4 regions of the Gordonia sp. IITR100 genome follow, and region 3 is predicted to be linked to each of the others. Evidence: predicted binding sites of a transcription regulator. Region 3 holds the regulator's gene; each other region holds the start of a gene.
The links. Region 3 encodes LexA, which represses DNA repair genes until DNA is damaged. Its sites were predicted from a motif close to CGAACANNTGTTCG; they were not measured.
Positions count from the first base shown of each region.

Region 1 (5,723 bases), on a different contig from region 3:
ATCGTCGGACGCAAACCGTCGTCCCTCGACTTCGGCGCGGCTGCCGCACTGCCGTTGACCACGATCACTGCCTGGGAGTCGTTGTTCGAGAAGCTGCGGGTCGATTCCGCGGACTCGGGAACGATCGTCGTGGTGGCGGGTGCCGGGGGCGTCGGCTCGATGGTCATACAGTTGGCCCGGAGCCTGACTGATCTCACCGTGATCGCAACCGCCTCACGGCCTGAGTCGCAGGAATGGGCGCGAGGGCTCGGGGCCCACCACGTCGTCGACCCGAGACGCCTGCGCGAGGACGTGCGGTCGTGCGCCCCGGGCGGCGTGGATTACATCTTCTCGCCCCACTCGGACGGGAATGTCGAGTCCTATGCCGACATCATGGGTGTACACGGTCAGGTCGTCGCCATTGACGAGCCGGAAGGTCTCGATACCCTCCCGCTGAAGCAGAGGAGCCAGAGTTGGCATTGGGAGTTGATGTTCTCCAAGCCGTTGTTCGCACCGGAAGACGACTCGCAACACCGGATCCTCGGCCGGGTCGCCGAACTCGTCGACGCCGGCAAGATCCGCAGCACTGTCAATCGTGAACTCTTGGGTTTCACGATCGACAATCTCCGTACAGCACACCAGGTCTCCGAATCCGGAGGGGCGATCGGCAAGGTGGTCCTCACACGCTGACCACTGCGGATGAGCAGGCGGACCTTCACCAGGTCGCGAGTAACTCCATGAGGTGTGCTTCGACGAGGGACGGCCGGGGTGTGCGAGGTCCGGGTCGTGGTGGCCGGTAGTCGATGACGTGGCTGGTTTTCAACCATGATCGGCGCGCGTCATGTGGGCGTGGCTCATCGCCGGACGTGGTGCGTCCGTGGATCTCTCGCCGCACCTGTGCCAGGTGGGCGTGCAACCGCCTGGGTATGTCGGGTCGGCGGTTGAGGTGTTCGGGGTTGGGCGGTGCGCCGGGTTCGGCGTTCAACCGCCACAGGCAGCGGCCTTCGTCGGGTCCGGATCGGGCGATGCGGGTGGTGTATTGGCCGGGCTGGTCGCCGACCATGCGGTTGTGACGGGGACAGGCCGGGGCGAGGTCGTCGATGTCGGTGAGACCGCCCTTGGCCCAGTCTCGTTCGGCGTGATGAAGCTCGATGTGGGTCGCGGGTTGATCGCACCCGGGTGCCGAACACACTTCCCCGTCGGGACGGGCGAAGGAGACCAGGCGTTGTTCGCGGGTGGCGAGTCGTTTCCCGCGCCCGAAGTGCAGGGGGACGGTGGTGGCGTCTTTGAAGATCGCGAGCCAGGGTTGCATGTCGGCGGCCATCGCGATCAGGTCCCGGATGGGCAGCAGGGTTCCGGTGGCGGTGGTGGCGAGTCCGGCTTCGCGGATCAGGTCGGAGAGGTCGGCTTTGATGATCAGTTGCACGGGCAGGCCGCGGTGCGACGTGCCGAGTGTTCCGTCGGCGAAACCTGCGGCGAGTGCAGCGTCGAGGGCATCGTGATTGGACTGGGCGAGGGTGCGGCCGTCGCGGTCGGCTGCGGTGGCCAGGGCGTCGGGGTCGGCGGTGCCGGCCGGTCCGCTGGGTGAGGCGGGGTCGTCGGGGTTGTTGAGTCCGGGTTTGCCCCACACGGCGAACATCATGGTGAGTCGGGCGGCGAGTGCGGGTGTCAGGGTGCCCGATATTTTGGCGGTGCCATCGGCGCGTTGCCGACCGATCCACAGGCCGCGGCGTCGTTTCTGGTCGGTGTCGTCTGACAGGGTGCCGTCGGGGTCGAGGTGGGCAAGCAGCCGCGCGCCGAGTTGGGTGATGTCGGCGGGCGTGTGGTCGGCGGCGATCTCGGCCATCTGTCGCTCGGCGGCGACCTTGATGTCGTGGTCGATGGTGCCCGGGATGCGGTCGAGGACGTCGAGGGTGGCCTGCACGTGCGCGGTGCCGACCGCGCCTTGTGCGAAAGCCTCGGCGAGGCAGGGGTATTCGGGTGGGAGGACCTCGCCGCCGAGGCTGGTGCGGTGGGCGGTAGCGTCCATCTGCTTGCGACGCCGCATCGGGTTCGACACTCGTAGCCGGTGTGTCATGAATTGCATGAGGGTCCGGCAGCCGGCCTTGCGGGGCAGATCACGAGCCTCGACCTGATCGATCTGCCGGTCACCGGCAACGGTCAGACGTGCGATGGCGCGTTCGGTGGCAGAGGCGACTTCAATCAGTTCTTCGTCGGTGCACGACGACAAGTCGACGGTCTGTAGTTCGTCGAGGTTCGCGTGTAGTTCGGCGACGAGTTCGGCCGCGCGGGACACGGGCGCGCCGTGGTCGGCGAGTGGTGCGGTGCTGGGCATGACGGTCACCTCCCCCGAGAACCGTTGCTGCGAATGTAGGTTCGAGTGTACACCAATCCAGACGTGTGGCAAGGCCAAACATACTGCTGTGCAATGCTATTCGTTGATGTCGACTTGTCGGTGTCGTGTGGTAGGGGCCTCGGACGGAAGCTCTTCCCGCGATGCACGCGGCGACCTGTCCGACAGGAACACCGCCCGCGGCTCAGCGCACGACCTCGCGGTGCCCGGCGTCGAGCCGGCGGGTCCAACCACGGGCATCCAGGTACTCCAGTAGCGGAATCACCACGCGCCGAGTGGTTTCGAGCGCCTGACGAGCGGCGCTGGTGGTGAACGGCTGATCGAGCGAGGCGAGGGTGCGCATCGCCAGGGCGGGGGCGGTCGGCAACAGCACGACGCCGTCGCGCAAACGGAGAATTCGGCCCGTGCGCTCGGCGGCGGCGAGTTCTCGGGCGCCCAGGCCGAGTGCGGCGAGGTCATCGGCCTCGGGTGCACGGAACGGATGGTCGGCGAGCCGGCGCTCCAGTGCGCGGATCGCGTCCTCGGCATCGCCCAGGGAGGGCACGTGACCCGGGACCGCCAGGTGCCCGTCGGACGACGACAGCTCGGCTTCCGAGATGACCGTCGCCAGCAGCGTCGTGTCCGGGAGCCCGAGCAGTGCGGGTGCGCCGGCCGCAGAGAGCCCGGCCGACAACGGGTCCCGTTGATGTAGTTCGCGGACGGCGGCGTGAAGCCGTTCCGCCCAGGCGGTGAGGGAGGTTTCGGCGACCCACCACTCGCCGATCACCCGTATGCCATGGGGAGCGGGCTCGGCGTCGTCGACCAGGCCGAGTCGCGTCAGATCGGTGACGCGCATCGCGCCACGCCGATGCACTTCTTCGGCGGCCCCGGCGTCGTCGGACATGGCCGCCAGCGAGGCCGCGCGTCGCGTCGCGTCGCCCCGTCGGGTCAGCGCCGGGGGATCGGGGTGCAGCACGACGCCGCCGCCGACGATACGTTGGCCGGGATCGCGCAGGACCAGCCGATCGCCCCGCGACATCGGCACGGCGCGCGCGAGGGTCACACGCGCGTGGTCGCCGTCGAAGGGGCGCAACCGGACCGGTAGCGCCGCTGTGCCGATGTGCGCGACGAGGTGTTCCGGTGCCTCCTCGAAGGACATTCCGCTCACGCGCCGGACATCAGCGACAGCAGAGGTGTGCCAGGCTCCGGGCGTCACGAGTGCGTCGCCACGCGAGACGTCGTCGACGCCGACGCCGCGCAGATTGATCGCGACTCGGCTGACCGGGGCCGCGGTGGTGAGAGTTGCACCCTCGCTCTGCAATCCACGGACATCGAGTCGTCGGCGGTCGTCAACGGTGAGCAGGTCCAGGGTGTCGCCGACCGCGATCGTCCCGGCGGCCAGGGTGCCGGTGACGACGGTGCCGGCGCCGGTGCGGGTGAAGACCCGGTCGATCCAGAACCGGACACGCCCCGAGGTCGACGGCGCTGATGTCCCGGCCAAGACGGCGTCGAGCCGTGTGCGCAGTTCGTCGATTCCGACGCGATCGGGCGCCGACACCACGACCGCCGGCGCATCGGAAAGGCCGGTGCGGCTGAGGCGATCACGCGACAGATCGATCACTTCACGAACGCGGTCGGGCGAGGCCCGGTCGGCTCGGGTGATGACCAGCAGCCCGTACTCGATGCCGAGGGCGGCGACGGCATCACGGTGGTCGTCGGACTGGGCGCTCCATCCCTCGTCCGCGGCGACGACGAACAGGACGACGGGCGCCGGGCCCAGGCCGGCCAGCATGTTCGGGATGAACCGCTCGTGGCCGGGGACGTCGACGAAGGCCACGTCGGCACCGGAAGGCAGTGTGGTCCAGGCGAAACCGAGGTCGATCGTCAGCCCGCGGCGTCGTTCCTCCTCCCATCGGTCCGGCTCGATCCCGGTCAGAGCACGCACCAGTGTGGACTTCCCGTGGTCCACGTGTCCGGCGGTGGCCACCACGTACTTCACGAGCGCGACTTCACGACGCGCCCAGAGCCTGTCGGATCGCGGCGAGTACCCGCACGTCGTCGGCTTCGGGAACGCAGCGCAGGTCCACCAGACACGCGTCGTCGTGAACGCGGGGTAGGACGGCCGGATCCCCGACGCGTAGGCGGGCGGCCGTTGCGACCGGAAGCCGCACCGCCCACCCCGGCAGCGGCACGCCGGGTGCGCCACCGCCACCCACCCGTCCGTCATGGGCGACGATCGGGAATCCGACTGCCGTGCCCAGGGATTCGGTACGCACGCGAAGTCTGTCGGGATCGGCGTGGAGGTACTCCCAGACGGGGGGTCGTGGGCCGCCGACGGTCGCCTCCATCGCGGCCAGTGCCAGCTTGTCCGCGCGAACGGCCCGTGCGAGTGGGTGTTTCGCGAGACGCTGAACGAGCGCTCCATCGCCGAGGAGGAGTCCGGCCTGTGGTCCGCCCAGGAGTTTGTCGCCGCTGGCGATGACGAGGTCGGCGCCGGATTCGAGTGTCGTGGTGGCGTCGGGTTCGTCGGGCAGCAGCGGGTCGGGTTGCAGGAGTCCGCTGCCGATGTCGGCGACGACGGGCACGCCGTGCGCCCGGGCGAGGCCGCGCAGCTCGGAGAGCGATGTCTCGCTGGTGAAGCCCTCGACCCGGAAGTTGCTCGGATGCACCTTGAGAATTGCTCCGACGTCGTCGTCGGTGAGGGCGTCGGCGTAGTCGCGTGCGTGGGTGCGGTTGGTGGTGCCGACCTCGTGTAACCGGGCGCCTGTCGACGCGATCAGCTCGGTGAGCCGGAAGCCTGCGCCGATCTCGATCATCTCGCCACGACTGATGACGACTGCACGCCCGGCCGCCAGGGCGGTCGTCGCCAGTACCAGTGCGGCCGCACCGTTGTTGACCATCAGCGCGTCTTCCGCTGCGGGACAGGCTCGTAGGAGAGCGGCGCGGGTGGCCGCCCCGCGCTTCGACCGGGTGCCGGACTCGAGATCGAGTTCCACGTCGACGTAACCCGACGCCGCGCCGACGGCGTCGAGCGCCGCGGGTGACAGCGGTGCCCGCCCGAGGTTCGTGTGCACGACGACCCCGGTGGCGTTGAGTACGGGGCGGACCGACGACGCATACGACGCGCTGACCGACTCGACGACGATCCGCTCGACGTCATCCGGCGGCGTCTCGCCGCGGCGGGCCGCGTCCTGGGCCTGGCGAATGATGTCGCGAATCGCGGTGTCGCCCAAACGTGCTCGCGCCGCGGACACCGCGGGCAGGGCCAACAGTGCGTCGGTCCGCGGGATCCGGCGGCGCGGATCGGTGACGGGGGGCTTCGACACGGCTCCTCGCTTCGCTCGTCACCGGCTCAGCCGGCGGGGGGTGGGCTCTCGCTTCGCTCGTCACCGGCTCAGCCGGCGGGGGTCAC
Region 1 is NZ_MVKV01000005.1:152,160-157,882, reverse strand. Features, by position in the region: gene B1818_RS10640 (zinc-binding alcohol dehydrogenase family protein) at 1-669, shown strand, start outside; gene B1818_RS10635 (HNH endonuclease signature motif containing protein) at 695-2,314, opposite strand; gene selB (selenocysteine-specific translation elongation factor) at 2,517-4,310, opposite strand; gene selA (L-seryl-tRNA(Sec) selenium transferase) at 4,321-5,637, opposite strand.
Region 1: a site for LexA is predicted at 2,345-2,358, ahead of B1818_RS10635 (HNH endonuclease signature motif containing protein). Genes of this name have one in related genera too.

Region 2 (5,723 bases), on a different contig from region 3:
GGGCGCATCAAGGTACCGAAGTCGCCGACCGGTTTGTCGTTGCCCGCCGGTGAAGACGCGGCGCTCGAGCGGTGGGCCGAGTACGTCGACAACGGTCTCGCCGACTACGACTCCGGCCGCAACGATCCCGCGGGTGACAGCACCAGCCGGATGTCGGCGTATCTCAAATACGGCAACATCCATCCCCGCACGATGGCCGCCGATCTCGGCAAGGGCAAGGGGCCGCAAGCGTATCTACGCGAACTCGCCTTCCGCGACTTCTACGCCGACGTGCTGTTCCACTGGCCACATAGCTTGTGGCACAACTGGAATCGACAGTTCGACGGCATCGACCTCGACACCGACAAGAAGGCCTACGAGCGTTTCGACGCGTGGAAGGCAGGGCGTACCGGTTTTCCGCTCGTCGACGCCGGGATGCGTCAGCTCGCGGAGACCGGGTACATGCATAATCGGGTGCGCATGGTGACCGCGTCCTTCCTCGTCAAGGACCTGCACCTGCCGTGGTGGTGGGGAGCGGAATGGTTCCTCGAGCAGCTCATCGACGGTGACATGGCGTCGAACAACCACGGCTGGCAGTGGGCCGCCGGTACGGGAACCGATGCGGCGCCGTACTTCCGGGTGTTCAACCCCGAGGCGCAGGCCAAGAAGTTCGATCCCGACGGCGAGTACATCCGACGCTGGGTCGGTGACGTCGACGCCGACGACTATCCCGAGCCGATGGTCGATCACAAGGCCGAGCGCGAGGAAGCGCTCCGCCGTTTCGGCCAGATCTAGCTGACCTCAGAGGACGAGTCCGTCAGAATGGTGGCGGGTTCTTGAGGAAGTCGCGACGGTCGGCTTCGAGTTCGGCCTCGCGTCGTTTCTTGTTTCGGGCGCGTTCTTGTCGCCGGCGGGCCAGTTTGGCGTCCAGTCGGCTGTGTGTGCGGTCCGGGTTGTCGTCGGAGGTGATGACGTGTGGTGTGGGTGGGGCTTGGGCGGCTTGCTCGAACCGGATCCGCCGCAGGTTGGGGAAGGTGTCTTCCAGCGTTTCGGCATCGCCGGGCAGGGTGACCCCTTCGGGGGTTTCGTATTCGGTGACCAGGCGGCCGTCGTCGTCGCGGTATTGCACATCGACCCAGTCCCCGTGGGTTTTGAACAGGTGACTAGGTCGGCATTTGGCGTTGAGGTTCTCACTCGACGTCGCCCCACCGCGGGCGGGGTCGGTGTGGTCGTATTCGGTGACGTGGTCGAGATCGCAGGCGAATGCTGAACGGGTGCAGCCGGGTTCGGTGCAATAGCCGTCCCGCACCCGCACGAAATCCGCGCACGACGAAGTGGGCCGGTACCCGTTGCCGGGATGGGTCGCCGGATACACCACTGCTACGCCCGCGGCGAGGCCACCGGTCCCGCCGACATCACCGGGTTCGGCTGCTTCGACATCAGTGCCGCCGTGGACAGTCGACTCGACTGTGTCAGCCGGCGCGGGGCGATGGGCTGTTCGCTGTGCTGCATCGTCGGCGGTGCTGCCGGCCACGTAGGTGGGTTGGGTGCGGGCGGGGGTGACCGGGGACAGCGTGGCGTCGGGGCGGGCGGCGAGGTCACGGACGTGTTCGTCGCTGATGATGCCGTGTTCGTCGAGGAACCCGACCCCGGGTGCCCCGGCCAGGGTGGCGGCATCGGTGACCACATGGATCACGATCTCGGCGCGGACCGCGTCGAGGACGCTCTGTGGATCCGGGATGTCGGCAGTGCAGGGATCGTCGTCGTCGCACTGGCAGTCGAAGCTGGTGCGGGTCAACAGCGCGAACATCGCATCGGATCGTCGTATCCCCTGGGTGCGGGCGTCTCGCTGACAGACCGTGTCGGCGAGGATGGCGACGGCTTTGGCCGAGATCCGCACGTTTTCCGCCGACATGACGGCGGTGAGTTCGGCGGTGCCGTCGGGCAGTTCGTGGGTCCACACCCCACGCTGATCCATCGCGTCTTTGCGGCGTTGGCGTACCGCGTCGGGGTCGTGGCGGAACACGAGGCGGTCGACCATGTCGCGCAGGCGCGCCCGATCCCACACGCCTTTTCGGCGACGCACAGTGTCGGCGATCTCGGCATCCAACGCGGGGGTGATCGGGTCATCGGTGGGGATCAGTTCGGTGCGGGAGATGATCAGCCGGATCTGCCACTGCGACAGGACCCCGTCACGCAACGTGTCGGCAACCTCGGGGAGCCGATCCCGCAGCGCGATCGCCTCATCGATCAGGGTCTCGGCATGCCGGCGGGACACCCCGGCCTGGCGGGCGATGCGGGCCGCGCAGTCAGCATGGCCGTCCATCACGAACCCGGACGCGCTGGTGGTGATCAGGCGGTCGGTCATCGCCGCGATCGTCTGATAGCGGTGCCAGGCGAGGTAGGACTCGCCGCGCCGGGTGGCGTCGAGGCCGGCCATCAACATGACCATGTCGGTCTCGGCGGCGTGGGCAGGATCGACCCCGGCGATGTACTCGCCCGGTAGATCGGTCCATGCCTTCACCACGCCCCCCCGACGCCTCTTCTGTCACCCGCTGCGACCAGGTGATCCGTTGAAAAACAATGTAAACCCGGCCACCGACAAGTCCGGTTGAGTCTCCACAGGAGTGACATCGTTGTCGACGAAATAGATTCTGGGCGTTGCGGTGTGGTGTCGTCCGGGTTGGCGACGGTTGAGATCGTCGGGTCGCCGAGTGGTTTCGACACGGCGACTCGCCTAGCGGCTCGTTGCCGGCTCAACCAGCGGGGGTGGGCGACTAGCCTAGCGGCTCGTTGCCGGCTCAACCAGCGGGGGTGGGCGACTCGCCTAGCGGCTCGTTGCCGGCTCAACCAGCGCAGGGGGGTATCGGCTCGACCAGCGGAGGGCGCGGCGAAGGGTCCTGTCACGCATCGCAACAGGACCCTTCGTGACGCTCGCAAGCTCGCTCCTCAGGGATCGGAGGGTGACGCTCGCAAGCTCGCTCCTCAGGGATCGGAGGGTGACGCTCGCAAGCTCGCTCCTCAGGGATCGGAGGGTGACGCTCGCAAGCTCGCTCCTCAGGGATCGGAGGGTGACGCTCGCAAGCTCGCTCCTCAGGGATCGGAGGGTGACGCTCGCAAGCTCGCTCCTCAGGGATCGGAGGGTGACGCTCGCAAGCTCGCTCCTCAGGCTCAGCGGGCGAGCTTGAGTACCTCGCCCCAGCCGATCCGCGAGCCGGTGCGCAGGATGGACCGCTGGTAAATCCGCGCGGCGATCCACGTGGCGGCCGCGCACGCGGCGCCCATCAGGCCGAAGGTGACGATGATCTGGACGGCATCGGTGTCACCGGTCGCGATGCGCATCGGCATGAGTGCCGCGCTGAACGGCGGTATCCAGCTGAGCACCTCGATCAACGTCGAATCCATCGCCTGCACACCGAAGATGCCGGAGTACAGCACCGCCACCGCAAGGAATGTCAGCGGCGCGGACGACGAGTTCAGCTCCTCCTGCCGGGAGACGATGGCCCCGGTTGCCGCGTAGAGCGAGGAGAAGAACAGGAAGCCGAGCAGGAACCAGGCGATCACCGCCGCGAACATCCCGATGGCGGCGCCCGGAAGGGTGAGGATTCCGGTCGCGGTGCCCGCGATCAGCGCGGTGGCACCGAGCAGCACCACCTGCCCGAGGGCGACCACACCGATGCCGATGATCTTGCCCCACAGCAGATGCAGCGGCTTGATGGTCGCCAGGAGCAGTTCCACGACGCGCGACGTCTTCTCCTCGACGACGCCGACGGCGACCATCGTGCCGCCCATCATGATCGCGGTGACGAGCAGCACCACGCCGACCATCGCGATGAGCAGGCGCTGTCCCTCGTCGGGGTTGTCCGGTTCGGTCTGCGAGACCGAGATGTCCACGGTCGGCAGGGTGGCGGCATCGACACCGCGTTCGGCCAGTGCCGCAGAGAGATTCGCCTGCGACACCGCGGTGCGGATCGGGCCCTCCACAGCCGGTTCGAGGCTGTCCTTGGTGATGATCACATACGATCCCGGCGTCTCTCCGGGCACCAGCGCGGCCTTCACGTCGCCGCTGTTGACCCGATCGCGTGCCTGTTCGACGGTGTCGGCCGGCTCGGTGGCGATCGTCGTGCCGGAGGCCTCACCGACGGAGACGATGGATTCGGCGACGGCGGCCGGCTGACCCACGACGGCGACCTTTTCGACGTCGTCGCCGCCGGAGAACAGGTTGATGATGATGGACCCGGCGACGATCACGATCATCAGCAGCGCGGTACTGACGACGAAGGACTTGGTCTTGGCGCGCGTGGTGATCTCGCGGCCGGCGACGAGTCGGATCGCCTGTGCGGCAGATGCTCTCGGATCGGAACCGGTGGTTGCCACCGGGGTGTCGGGTAGCGTGGTCATGCGGAAACCACCTCTCGGAACAGGTCGGTCAGGGACGGGGTCGAGGTCGCGAACCGGTGCACCGGCCCGTTCTGGAGGGCGGTCGCCAGGATCAGCTGATCGTCGGCGATCTCAGGGTCGATCAGCAGGCGGGTCGTCTCGCCGTAGTCGACGCCGCGGACGCCGGGCAGGGAGTCGGCCCACGCGACATCAGCACGCGGCCCGGTGATCTCGAGGGTGATGCCCTCGCGTGCACGCAGGTCGTCGACCGTGCCGAGCGCGCGCATCTCACCGCGCGCGATGATGCCCACCCGGTTGCAGAGTCGCTGCACGAGGTCGAGTTGGTGCGAGGAGAAGATCACCGGGATGCCCTCGGCAGCCTTCTCTTTGAGCACGTCGCTCATCACGTCGACGGCGACGGGGTCCAGGCCCGAGAACGGCTCGTCGAGCACCAGGACGCTGGGATCGTGGACCAGGGCGGCGGCGAGCTGGACCCGCTGCTGGTTGCCGAGGCTCAGGTCGGCGACGTTGTCGTCGTGGCGGGCGCCCACGCCGAGGCGATCGGTCCACCGCTGGACGGAATCCTGCGCCTCGGCCGCCGACATCCCGTGCAGCCGTGCGAGAAAGGTCAGCTGTTCGCCGACCTTCATCTTGGGGTACAGGCCTCGCTCCTCGGGCATGTACCCGATTCGACGACGCAGATCGAGGTCGATCGGCTGGGTGCCGAGGCGAACCTCTCCGGCGTCGGCGGCCAGCACGCCGAGGATGATGCGCATGGTGGTGGACTTGCCGGCGCCGTTGCTGCCGACGAACCCGAAGATCTCACCCGGGTCGACGGAAAAGGTCATGTCGCGCAGCGCGATGAGGTCTCCATACCGTTTGTGGAGCCCGTCGACGATCAGTGGTGCGGTCATTGCGCACTCTCCTCACTGGGAATGGTTGTCGTATCCGATGGCAGTGCTTCGAGATCCTCGGGGTCCGGATCCGCCATCCACCAGGCGGTGAGCATGGTCGGTACGCAGATCGCGGCCAGGACGAGCGTGATGAGCAGGATGGCCGATCCGTAGACCGCCTGGCCGGACACCTGGTCGTCGAAGCTGAGGACGACCAGCACCGCGTACGGGATGAACATCAGGCTGTACAGAACGGTGAAACCGATGGAACGCGCCGAATTGCGTTGCGCCACCTGGATCTCATCGAGAGCGGTGACCGGCGTGTCGGCGATCGACCCGGTGACGATCCGCGTCAGGTACAGGGTCGTGATGATGCCGGCGAGTCCGATCAGGAAGGGCACCAGAAAGATACCGGTGTCGAAGAACGCGAGAATCGAGCTGAGGATCAGCAGGATGGCGAAGAACGCCTGC
Region 2 is NZ_MVKV01000013.1:98,511-104,233, reverse strand. Features, by position in the region: gene B1818_RS17270 (deoxyribodipyrimidine photo-lyase) at 1-774, shown strand, start outside; gene B1818_RS17265 (HNH endonuclease signature motif containing protein) at 797-2,506, opposite strand; gene B1818_RS17260 (hypothetical protein) at 2,907-3,167, shown strand; gene B1818_RS17255 (ABC transporter permease) at 3,151-4,380, opposite strand; gene B1818_RS17250 (ABC transporter ATP-binding protein) at 4,377-5,273, opposite strand; gene B1818_RS17245 (hypothetical protein) at 5,270-5,723, opposite strand, start outside.
Region 2: a site for LexA is predicted at 2,538-2,551, ahead of B1818_RS17265 (HNH endonuclease signature motif containing protein). Genes of this name have one in related genera too.

Region 3 (5,723 bases):
CGTGGACCCGCTGGAGATGTCCGGCGCGTTCCAGTACCGCGAGATCGCGTCGGACGGTCTCGCTGGTGACGTCGAATTTCTCGGCGAGCGCGGCCACGGATGCCCGCCCCGCGAGGCGCACCTCGTCGACGATCGCCTGTTGTCTCTCCTCGGCGTACACACCGCTCCGATCTCCGGTTTCGACCACCCGCTTGTTGAGGCGTGTGGGATTGGATGTTGTAGTAATTGTGTTTACGCCTGTTTGTGTTGACAAGTCAAGCACTTTTTGTAACGGTGGTCACATCGATAGTCGAGTGAGAGGCAAGACGATGGCGCAGATCCTGACGGGAACCCCGGTGGTCGGCGGATTGGCCCACGGTCCCGCGCTGTGGCCGGGCGAGCGACCCGACCACTCGCCGGAGAAGCTCGGCGTCGGTGTGGAGATCGCCGAGGAACGGCGCGCCGACGAGGTCTCGCGCTTCGCCACCGCGGCCGGCGCCGTCGCGGCGCGGCTGCGCACGCGCGCGTCGCAGAACACCGGGGTGACGGCCGAGGTGCTCGCCGCGACGGCGGGCCTGGCCGAGGACCGCGGCTGGATCGGTGCCGCGACCGCGCTCATCGGCAAGGGCGCCCCCGCCGAGGCCGCTGCCGTCGCGGCCACCGAACAGTTCGCGGCGGTGTTCACCAAGCTCGGCGGACTGATGGCCGAGCGGGTCACCGATCTCAACGACGTGCGCGACCGGGTCCTCGCCGAACTGCTCGGCCTACCCGAACCTGGTGTGCCCACTCCGGAGGTGCCGTCGGTCCTGCTCGCCGACGACCTCGCGCCCGCCGACACCGCGGGCCTCGACCCCACGAGCACCATCGCCCTCGTCACCCGCCTCGGCGGACCGACCAGCCACACCGCGATCATCGCGCGCCAGCTGGGGATCCCGTGCGTGGTGGCGGTGGCCGACCTGGACGAGATCGAGCCCGGCACAACCGTTCTCGTCGACGGCAGCACCGGGCGAATCGAGGTGGAGCCCGATGCGGAGGCGGCCCGGGCTCGCGTCGACGAGGATCGGCGGCATGCCGCACTCGTCGCCGGCTGGACCGGTCCGGGGCAGACCGCCGACGGGGTGGCCGTGGCGGTGCTCGCCAACGTCGCCGACGGATCGTCGGCACGCGCCGCGGCCGGGTACCCAGTCGAGGGCGTCGGGCTCTTCCGCACCGAACTCGCGTTCCTCGAGCGTGCCGACGAACCGTCGGTGGACGAGCAGGCCGCGATCTACCGGGAGGTGCTCGATGCGTTCAACGGGCAGAAGGTGGTCATCCGCACCCTCGACGCCGGGTCCGACAAACCGCTCCGGTTCGTGACCCATCCCGACGAATCGAACCCAGCGCTCGGCGTGCGGGGTGATCGGATCGCGCTGGCGCACCCCGAGATCCGCGCGCATCAGCTCGACGCGATCGCGCAGGCCGCGTCGGGGTCGGCCGTCGCGCCGTGGGTCATGGCGCCGATGATCGCCTCGCCGGCGGAGGCGCGCACCTTCGCCGCCGAGGTCCGTGGCCGTGGTCTGGTCGCCGGGGTGATGATCGAGGTGCCCGCGGCGGCGATCCTGGCCGAAGCCGTCCTCGCCGAGGTGGACTTCGTGTCCATCGGCACCAACGATCTGACCCAGTACACGATGGCGGCCGACCGGATGTCGGCCGATCTCGCCGGACTGACCGACCCGTGGCAACCGGCCGTGTTGAGCCTCATCGCGGGAGTCGCGGCAGCGGGCGCACGTCAGGGAAAGCCGGTCGGGGTGTGCGGCGAGGCCGCCGCCGATCCGAACCTCGCCTGCGTGCTCGTCGGTCTCGGCGTCACCTCGCTGTCCAGCGCGCCGGCTGCTGCCGCGGCCGTGGGGGCCCGGCTCGGCGAGGTGTCCGCACCGGACTGCCGGGCCGCCGCCGAGGCCGCCCTGGCCACCTCGGATCCCGCCGCGGCGCGCGAGGCTGCCGCGGCGGTGCTCGACGGTTCGGTCGGCGGAGAGGTCAGACTCGCCGCATCACGGTGACGACCTTGCCGAGGATGACGGCATCGTTGCCCGGGATCGGATCGAACAGTTCGTTGTGCGGCATGAGCCAGACGTTGGGGCCCTGACGCTTGAAGGTCTTCACGGTGGCCTCGCCGTCGATCATGGCCGCGACGATGTCGCCGTTGTCGGCGACGTTCTGCTGCCGGACCACGACCCAGTCGCCGTCGCAGATCGCGGCGTCGATCATCGACTCGCCGACGACGCGCAACAGGAAGAGCGATCCCTCGCCGACCAGCTCACGGGGCAGCGGGAAGACGTCCTCGACGGCCTCCTCGGCCAGGATCGGACCGCCGGCCGCGATACGGCCGAGAACCGGCACGAAGGTCGGCTCGGGAAGCTGGCCGGCCGTCGGGGTGTCCGGCGACGGGGTGTCACTCGGGGCGATGTTGACCGCACGGGGACGGTTCGCGTCGCGCTTGAGCAGCCCCTTGCGTTCCAGCGTCCGCAACTGATGGGCCACCGACGACGTCGAGGCCAGGCCGACCTCGTCGCCGATCTCCCGGATGCTCGGCGGATAACCGCGCTCGCGCACCGAGCGGCGGATCACCTCCAGGACCCCGGCCTGTCGCGGGGTGAGTGAGGCCTCGGCGGCGGCGGCGTCGAACGGGGCCTCGTCGTCGGCGCCCCGCGCTCGGCCGCGCCTATCGCCGGTGTCACTCATGTTCGGTTCCTCTCGTCTTCGGAACGTGCTGGTAGATGGCTTGCGCCGGGTCCGAGCCTAGCGGAGTTCGACCGGCACCTCAAACATTTGTTCGATGTGTCGCGAGACTTTGTCGGGCCGTCGTGCTACAAATTCGAACATCAGTGCATCGAACATCTGATCGATGTTCGAACACCGACCGCGACACCCCGCACGATCCAGACACCAGAACACCGGAGGGCACCATGCGCACCGCCACTCTCGTCGCTCCCGTCCGCACCGACCGTCCCGACGCTGTCCGGCCCCCCACCGACCGCGCCGATCGGGTCCGGACGCGCGCCCCGCTGTCCGACGGCGGCCGGCCGATAGACAACCGGCCGGCCGGCACCCGACCGCGGGGTGCGTCGCCGGTGACCCCGCGGGTGGGCGGTACCCACTGTGGCTCTCCGGTCGGGGTGCGCGGGCGTGGCCCGGTCGGACCCGACGCGGCGGTGTTCCGTCGGCGCCGCCGCACCGCGGTCGCGCTCCTCGCCGGCGTCGGGCTGGCGTTCGTCGTGTGGGTGTTCGGTGTCGTGGGCCAGAACTACTCGGACTCGCTGACCCCGTCCGCCGTGAGTGCCGAGGTCGTCCACGTGCGCTCGGGGGACTCGCTCAGCTCGATCGCCGGCCGGGTGGCACCCGAGATGCCGCGCGAGGTCGTGATCGACGAGATCGTCGCGATGAACGATCTGGGGTCGAGCGCGCTGCAGGTGGGCCAGCCCCTGCTCACCCCCCGGTACCGCTGAGGCCGGGCGGTATCCTCGATGTCACAGGGGCCGGCCGACAAGCGGCGGGGCGCACGCTTCGGGTGCGTTCCAGCGTCCCGCGACCTGCGTGAGGACACGATGCGCTGCCCCTTCTGCAAGAACGACGACACCAAGGTCATCGACTCGCGTGTCGCAGATGAAGGGCAGGCCATCCGCCGCCGTCGCTCCTGTGTGGAGTGCGGTCGCCGGTTCTCGACCGTGGAGAGCGCCGTGCTCGCGGTGGTCAAACGCAACGGCGTGACCGAACCGTTCAGCCGGGAGAAGGTCATGCGCGGCGTGCGGCGAGCCTGTCAGGGCCGCCACGTCGCCGAGGACGCGCTCGCGCAACTCGCCCAGCAGGTCGAGGACACGGTGCGCGCCAGTGGATCGGCCGAGATCCCCAGCAACGAGGTCGGACTCGCCATCCTGGGTCCGCTCCGCGATCTTGACGAGGTGGCGTATCTGCGCTTCGCCTCGGTGTACCGGTCGTTCGACTCGGTGGAGGACTTCCAGCGCGAGATCGACGACCTGAAGGCGGCATCGGGTTCCGGGAGCGCGCTCGCCGAACCCGTGTCAGCCGAGTCGGTCCAGAGCTCGTAGGACCCGTTTCTCCGACACCGGGAACGCGGTACCGAGACGCTGGGCGAACAGCCCCACGCGCAACTCCTCGACGAGCCACTGCGCTTCGTCGTCGACCACCGCCCGCCGGTGCTCGGGTACCTGTTCGATGCGCTGGGCCCACCGTTCGACGACGCGATCGACGGCGGCCACCCCGGCCTGGTCGCGTGCTGCGGACGCGGGTAGTGCCTCCAGACGTGCTTGCGCGCCGTCGAGATAGCGCGGCAGATTCTCCAGGTGGCGTCGCGCGGTGGCCGCCACGAATCCGTCGAACACGAGGTGGGCGACCTGTTCGGCGACGTCGTCGGCAGCCAGCGAACCGGCGTGCCGGTCGATCGCCGCCCGCAGCGGGGCCATCCGTTCGAGGGCCGCGACGGCCAGCGAGAAGTAGTCCGGTGCGGCCGCGGCGACCCGTGGCCGGATCTGTTCGAGCAGCGCCGAGAAGGACTGCGGTGAGCGAACCGCGGCGAGCTCTGCGTCGTCGATGTCGGCGACCGTGTCCCGGGTCGCCCGGCGGGTGCAGTCGGCGAGCAGTGCCTCGATGGTCGAGTACGGGCTCTGGCTCAGGGCGAGTCGTTCGACCGGACTCAGCGAGCCGGCGATCCGCTTGTGCAGCGGAGGTATCGCGAGGTCGAGGAGGGCGACGATCCCTCGTCGCAGGAGGCGATCTCGTGTCTCGGGGCTCGCCGCATCGACGACGACGACGCCCCGCGCGTGGCCCTTCGCATCGGAGACCACGTCGATCGTCGGGTACCGGGTCAGCCGCTGCCCCGCGACATCGACCGTGGTCTGCTCGGCGAGCGAGCCGATCCCGTCTGCGGTCCAGGTCCGATACAGGGTGCGCGACACCGTCTTCGGCGCCGCGGGCGTTCCGGTCTGCTGAAGTTCGGGCAACGAGTCGGCGCGGGAGACGATCCGCCCGGAGTCGTCGGCCACCGCGAAATGCATGCGCAGGTGCGGCGGTACCCGGTGGGTGTCGAAATCGGCTGCGGTCACCCGCATCCCGGTGATCGCGGAGAGCTCGCGCGCCAGCCCGGTGGCCAGCGGCTCTTTGCGCGGGGTGAGCCGGCCGAGCGCGAGTTCGGCGAACCGCTGCGCGGGTGACATGCTCTTGCGCAGCTGTTTCGGTAGCGACTTGACCAGTGCGGTGGCCAGTTCGGCGCGCATGCCCGGTACCGACCAGTCGAAACCGGCCGGTCGGACATGGGGGAGCAGTGCCTGCGGGATCACGACGGTGACGCCGTCGTCGGGTGCGCCCGGTTCGAACCGGTAGCGCAGTTCGAGTCGGGTGTCGCCCTGCTGCCAGGCGCCGGGATAGTCCGTGGGGGCGACGTCGGTGCCTCCCGTGACGTCCTCGGGGCGCAGATCCAGCAAATCGGGTTCGGCACGGCGGGCCTTCTTCCACCAGGTGTCGAAGTGCCGGGCCGAGGTGACGTCGGACGGTAGCCGCTGGTCGTAGAACTCGAAGAGCTGGTCCTCGGTGATCACGAGACCCCGGGTGCGCGTGCGGTTCTCGACGTCCGAGGCGGCCTCGAGAAGCTTGCGATTGCGGTCGAAGAAGGCGTGCTGCGTCCGCCAATCGCCCTCGACGAGAGCGTGCCGGATGAACAGCTCCCGCGAGACCACCGGGTCGATGGGGCC
Region 3 is NZ_MVKV01000003.1:163,516-169,238, forward strand. Features, by position in the region: gene B1818_RS07165 (DeoR/GlpR family DNA-binding transcription regulator) at 1-160, opposite strand, end outside; gene B1818_RS07170 (phosphoenolpyruvate--protein phosphotransferase) at 309-2,018, shown strand; gene lexA (transcriptional repressor LexA) at 1,996-2,700, opposite strand; gene B1818_RS07180 (LysM peptidoglycan-binding domain-containing protein) at 2,925-3,464, shown strand; gene nrdR (transcriptional regulator NrdR) at 3,564-4,064, shown strand; gene hrpA (ATP-dependent RNA helicase HrpA) at 4,038-5,723, opposite strand, start outside.

Region 4 (5,723 bases), on a different contig from region 3:
GACAGATGTCCGGTGGGTCGACGTTCAACGAGGTCTTCCTCTCCGACGTCGAACTGCCCGACGCCCTGCGGGTCGGTGCCGAGGGCGACGGATGGAAGGTCGCGCTCACCACACTCGGTTTCGAGCGGAACTCGAGCGCCGGGATCGTCAGTGCCGGCGGCAACAGCGTCGACCTCGCCCGCCTCGTCGACCGTCTCGGACTGTCCGACGACCCGCTGGCCCGGCAACGTCTCGGCGATGCCGCGATCTACGAGCGGGCGGCGGCGCTCATGGTGGCGCGCTACGCCGAACGTGAACGGGCGGGTGCCGTGCCGGGCGTCGAGGGCTCCATCGGCAAACTCGTGTGGACGCAGAACCTGAAGCGCGTCGGCGACGCCGCGGCGTCGTTCCTCGGCGACCGGATCGTCGCCGACACCGGCGAGCCCGACACGTTCGCATGGTCGGAGCATCTGCTCGGCGCACCCGGGTACCGCATCGCGGGCGGCTCGGACGAGATCCAACGGAACATCATCGGCGAACGCGGCCTCGGACTGCCGCGCGAACCCCTCTAGGAGTACACATGCCCATCGAACTCACCGTGGAGCAGCGCGATCTGCAAGCCGCCCTCACCGATGCGTGGTCGGAACACGCTCCGGCGCAGGATGTCTGGCCGTCGATTCGGGAACTCGGACTGACCGAGATCCCGTTTCCGGAGGATCTGGGCGGGGCCGGGTACGGGGTGAAGGACGCGTCGGTCGTGATGACCGCCCACGGTCGCTGTCTCGGTTCCTCGCCGTACCTCTCGTCGGTGATCATGGCCGGCCTCACCCTGCTCCATGCCGCCGACGACGAGGGGCGACGGGCACACCTGCCGGCCATCGCGTCCGGGGAGCGGCGCGCCGCGCTCGTCTGCGGCCCCGCCGTGGTCTCCTCGTCGATCGGTGCGGAGGTCACCGATGAGGGAACGCTTGTCCTGAACGGACGGCAGGACGTCGTCCTCGACGCGGCGTCGGCCGACGTGCTCGTGGTCGTCGCGCACACCGCGTCCGGTGTGGAACTCGCCGTCGTCGACGGTGGCGCTGCCGGCATCGGCCGCCACCAGCGTGAAAGCCTGGATCTCACACGAGAGTTCGCGACTGTCGAGTTCACCGGTGTCGAGGCGACCCGGGTGTCGGGCCCGTATCTCGAGGAGCGGCTGCGCCGGGTTCGGTCGCTGCTGATGATCGCCCTGGCTGCCGAGCAGGTGGGTATCGCCCGCCGGTGCCTCGAGATGACGGTGGACTACGCGAAGACGCGTCAGCAGTTCGGTCGCACGATCGGATCGTTTCAGGCGCTCAAACACCGCCTCGTCGACATGCTCGTTGCCACCGAGCTCGCCGAGGCGACGGTCCTCGACGCCGCGGATGTCGACCGCTTCGACGACGCGGATCTGGCCGAGCGGGCCGCGTCGGCTCGCGTGCTGGCCTCGCGGGCCGCCATGTACGCCGCGGAGGAGGCCATCCAGATCCACGGCGGGATCGGGTTCACGTGGGAGCACCCGCTGCATCACCACTTCCGGCGGGCCAAGACCGACCAGCTGTTGTTCCAGGACGACGACGTGCACGTCGACACCGTCGCGCGCGCCATGCTCGGACGGGCCCGCGCGGCGTCGGTGTGAGCGCCGGCGGAGTGGTTCCGGATCGGCGCGTTCGACCTACTCGTCGTCGCTGACCTGCGGAGCGCTCGGCGCGCAGCCGCGAAATCCGTCGCTGGGTTGAGCCGGCCCCGAGCGGAGCGAGGTGCCCCTCCCCGCGCTGGTTGAGCTGGCACACCTCCGCTGGTTGAGCCGGCAACGAGCCGTTAGGCGAGTCGCCCACCCCCGCTGGTTGAGCCGGCAACGAGCCGCTAGGCGAGTCGCCGTGTCGAAACCACCTGGCAACCCGACGAACTCAGCCGCCGCCAACCCGGACGGCACCACACCGCAACGCCCAGAGCCCATTTCGTCGACAACGATGTCACTCCTGTAGAGACTCAACCGGAATTGTCGGTGGCCGGGTTTACATTGTTTTTCAACGGATCACCTGGTCGCAGCGGGTGAGTGGACAGGCGTCGGGGGGCGTGGTGAAGGCGTGGACCGATCTACCGGGCGAGTTCGTCGCCGGGGTCGATCCTGCCCACGCCGCAGAGACCGACATGGTCATGTTGATGGCCGGCCTCGACGCCACCCGGCGCGGCGAGTCCTACCTCGCCTGGCACCAGTATCAGACGATCGCAGCGATGACCGACCGCCTGATCACCACCAGCGCGTCCGGGTTCGTCATGGACGGCCATGCTGACTGCGCGGCCCGCATCGCCCGCCAGGCCGGGGTGTCGCGACGGCATGCCGAAACCCTCATCGATGAGGCCATCGCGCCTCGCGACCGGCTCCCCGAGGTTGCCGACACCCTGCGTGACGGGGTCCTGTCGCAGTGGCAGATCCGGCTGATCATCTCCCGCACCGAACTGATCCCCACCGACGACCCGATCACCCCCGCGTTGGATGCCGAGATCGCCGACACTGTGCGTCGCCGAACAGGTGTGTGGGATCGGGCCCGCCTGCGGGACATGGTCGACCGCCTCGTCTTTCGCCACGACCCCGACGCGGTACGCCAACGCCGCAAAGACGCCATGGACCAACGTGGGGTATGGAGCCACGAACTGCCCGACGGCACCGCCGAACTCACCGCCGTGATGTCGGCGGAAAACGTGCGGATCTCGGCCAAAGCCGTCGCCATCCTCGCCGACACGGTCTGCAAGCGGGATGCCCGCACCCAGGGGATACGACGATCCGATGCGATGTTCGCGCTGCTGACCCGCACCAGCTTCGACTGCCAGTGCGACGATGAACAGCCGTGCACTGCCGACATCCCAGACCCACAGAGCGTCCTCGACGCGGTCCGCGCCGAGATCGTGATCCATGTGGTGACCGATGCCGCGACCCTGGCCGGGGCACCCGGGGTCGGGTTCCTCGACGAACACGGCATCATCAGCGACGAACACGTCCGTGACCTCGCCGCCCGCCCGGACGCCACGCTGTCCCCGGTCACCCCCGCCCGCACCGCGCCCATCTATGTGGCCGGCAGCACCAATGACGATGACCAGCGGCGGAGTGCGCACGGCCCGGCACCAGCCGAGGACACCCGAGCCGACAGCGAGAAGCATTCCACCGCAACCCACTTCGGCGACTCGACCGATGTCACCGCCGCGGGTGTGGCGGTGGTGTATCCGGCGACCCATCCCGGCAACGGGTATCGGCCCACCGCGTCGTGTGCTGATTTCGTGCGGGTGCGGGACGGGTATTGCACCGAACCCGGCTGTACCCGTTCGGCATTCGCGTGCGATCTCGACCATGTCACCGAGTACGACCACACCGACCCCGCCCGGGGTGGGGCGACGTCGAGTGAGAACCTCAACACCAAATGCCGCCCCGGTCACCTCTTCAAGACCCACGGGGACTGGGTTGATGTGCAGTACCGCGACGACGACGGTCGCCTGGTCACCGAATACGAAACGCCCGAAGGGGTCACTCTGCCCGGCGACGCCGAGACGCTGGAAGACACCTTCCCGAACCTTCGGCGGATCCGGTTCGAGCAAGCCGCCCAAGCCCCACCCACACCACGGGTCATCGCCTCCGACAACCCGGAGCGCACACACAGCCGACTGGACGCCAAACTGGCCCGCCGGCGACAAGAACGCGCCCGAAACAAACGAGCCCGCGAAGAACTCGACCGCATCGACCCACCGCCGTACTGACCCGAGAGCACGTGGGGCTCCAATCTGATGACGCGAGTTGTCAGACTTGGTAGCCTGTCGCCACGAGATCGCCGTTCGGTCGACCCCATCGGGACGGCGAACGGTGACCTGAGTGCGAAATGCGGTGAACTGATCAGTGTGACAACCGATTCGGGTGAAACGGACATCGGTCGGCATGGTCGGCATATCCTGCACCTGTGGCACGGCTGGTGACGACGGTGACCAGGGTGCGTCGGGCGCGCAGCGAACCGGAAGAGAGCGACGACGCGGCCCAGCCGCGGAAGGTGGGGTGGACATGGTCTCGGTGACCGGTGCGGTCGGCACGGTGGTGGAATCGGCGCAGGATGCCTTTGGGGCGTTCAAGGTCCTGCGGCGATCGGGTCTCGTGGATCCGACGAAACCCAAGGAGCTGCTGACCACGGTCAAGCGGGCCAAGATCATCGGTCCGTGTGCGGCGGCTGTGGCACACGGTGCCGACGAGTATCCCGAGGCCGGAGCCGTCGCCGACGAGCACGGCGAGCTCACCTTCGGTGAACTCAATGCGCACGCCAACGCACTCGCCAACCACCTGCTCGCGTCCGGCATCAAGCCGGGATCGGTCATCGGCGTCATCGCGCGGGACCACCGGGGTCTGCTCACCACCATGAGCGCCGCGGGCAAGGCCGGGTTCCGCCTGGCCATGATGAACACCGGCTTCGGCAAGACCCAGTTCGCCGAGGTCGCCGAACGCGAGAAGATCGTGGCGATGCTCTACGACGAGGAGTTCACCGACCTCGCCGACTCCCTCCCCGCCGACACCCTGCGCATCGTCACCTGGATCGACGGCAACCGCCCCGTCGGCGACGGCGTCCAGACCCTCGACGACATCGCAGCCACCGGCGATACGTCGACTCCGCCCGAACCAGCCGCGTGGGGTGGACTCGTCATCCTCACCAGCGGCACGACCGGACTGCCCAAGGGCGCCCAGCGATCCAAGATGTCACCGTTCGCCAGTGCGCTTCTGCTGGACCGGATCTCGTTGCCGCAGCGCAGCGCCATGGTGATCGTCTCGCCGATCTTCCACTCCACCGGTTTCGCATTGTGGGGGGTGGGGACGGCGCTGGGCAACAAGACCGTGGTGATGCGTCGGTTCGACGCGGAGAAGACCCTCGCCGCGATCGCCGAGCACAAGGCGGAGGTGCTGGTCGCCGTCCCGACCATGCTGCACCGCATGGTCGCCCTGGGTCCCGACGTCATCGGCAAGTACGACGTGTCGTCGCTGAAGATCGTCGTGCTCGCGGGTTCGGCTCTGTCGCCGACACTTTCGGAAGCCATTCAGGACACGTTCGGTGACGTGCTCTACAACCTCTACGGCTCCACCGAGGTCGCGATCGCCACGGTCGCGCAACCGAAGGAGCTGCGTCTGGCACCGGGGACGGTGGGCCGCGCACCGGTCACGAGCCGACTCGCGCTCTTCGACGACAAGGGCAACCGGATCTCCGGGACCAACGTGCGCGGCAGGCTGTTCGTGCGCAACGGCGCCCCGTTCGAGGGGTACACCGACGGCCGCAACAAGGAGATCATCGACGGTTACATGTCCACCGGCGACATGGCCCGGTTCGACGAGCACGGGCTCCTCCACATCGACGGCCGCGACGACGACATGATCGTCTCCGGCGGCGAGAACGTCTACCCGCTCGAGGTGGAGAACCTGCTCGGCGAGCATCCCGACATCGACGACGTGGCGGTCATCGGCGTCGACGACGACGAATACGGAAAACGTCTGCGCGCCTTCATCGTCGCCGCCGAACATGCGAACCCCACGCCTGAGGACATCAAGGCGCACGCCAAGAAGCACCTCGCCCGGTACAAGGTGCCCCGCGACGTCGTCTTCGTCGAAGACCTGCCTCGCAACCCCACCGGCAAGCTCGTCCGCCGGCACCTCCCGACCGGCCCGCTCTGACCCGCAGCGGTTACAGCCGCGGGTCCACGGC
Region 4 is NZ_MVKV01000004.1:222,633-228,355, forward strand. Features, by position in the region: gene B1818_RS09540 (acyl-CoA dehydrogenase family protein) at 1-551, shown strand, start outside; gene B1818_RS09545 (acyl-CoA dehydrogenase family protein) at 560-1,636, shown strand; gene B1818_RS09550 (HNH endonuclease signature motif containing protein) at 2,053-3,750, shown strand; gene B1818_RS09555 (acyl-CoA synthetase) at 4,046-5,692, shown strand; gene B1818_RS09560 (polynucleotide kinase-phosphatase) at 5,703-5,723, opposite strand, start outside.
Region 4: a site for LexA is predicted at 2,033-2,046, ahead of B1818_RS09550 (HNH endonuclease signature motif containing protein). Genes of this name have one in related genera too.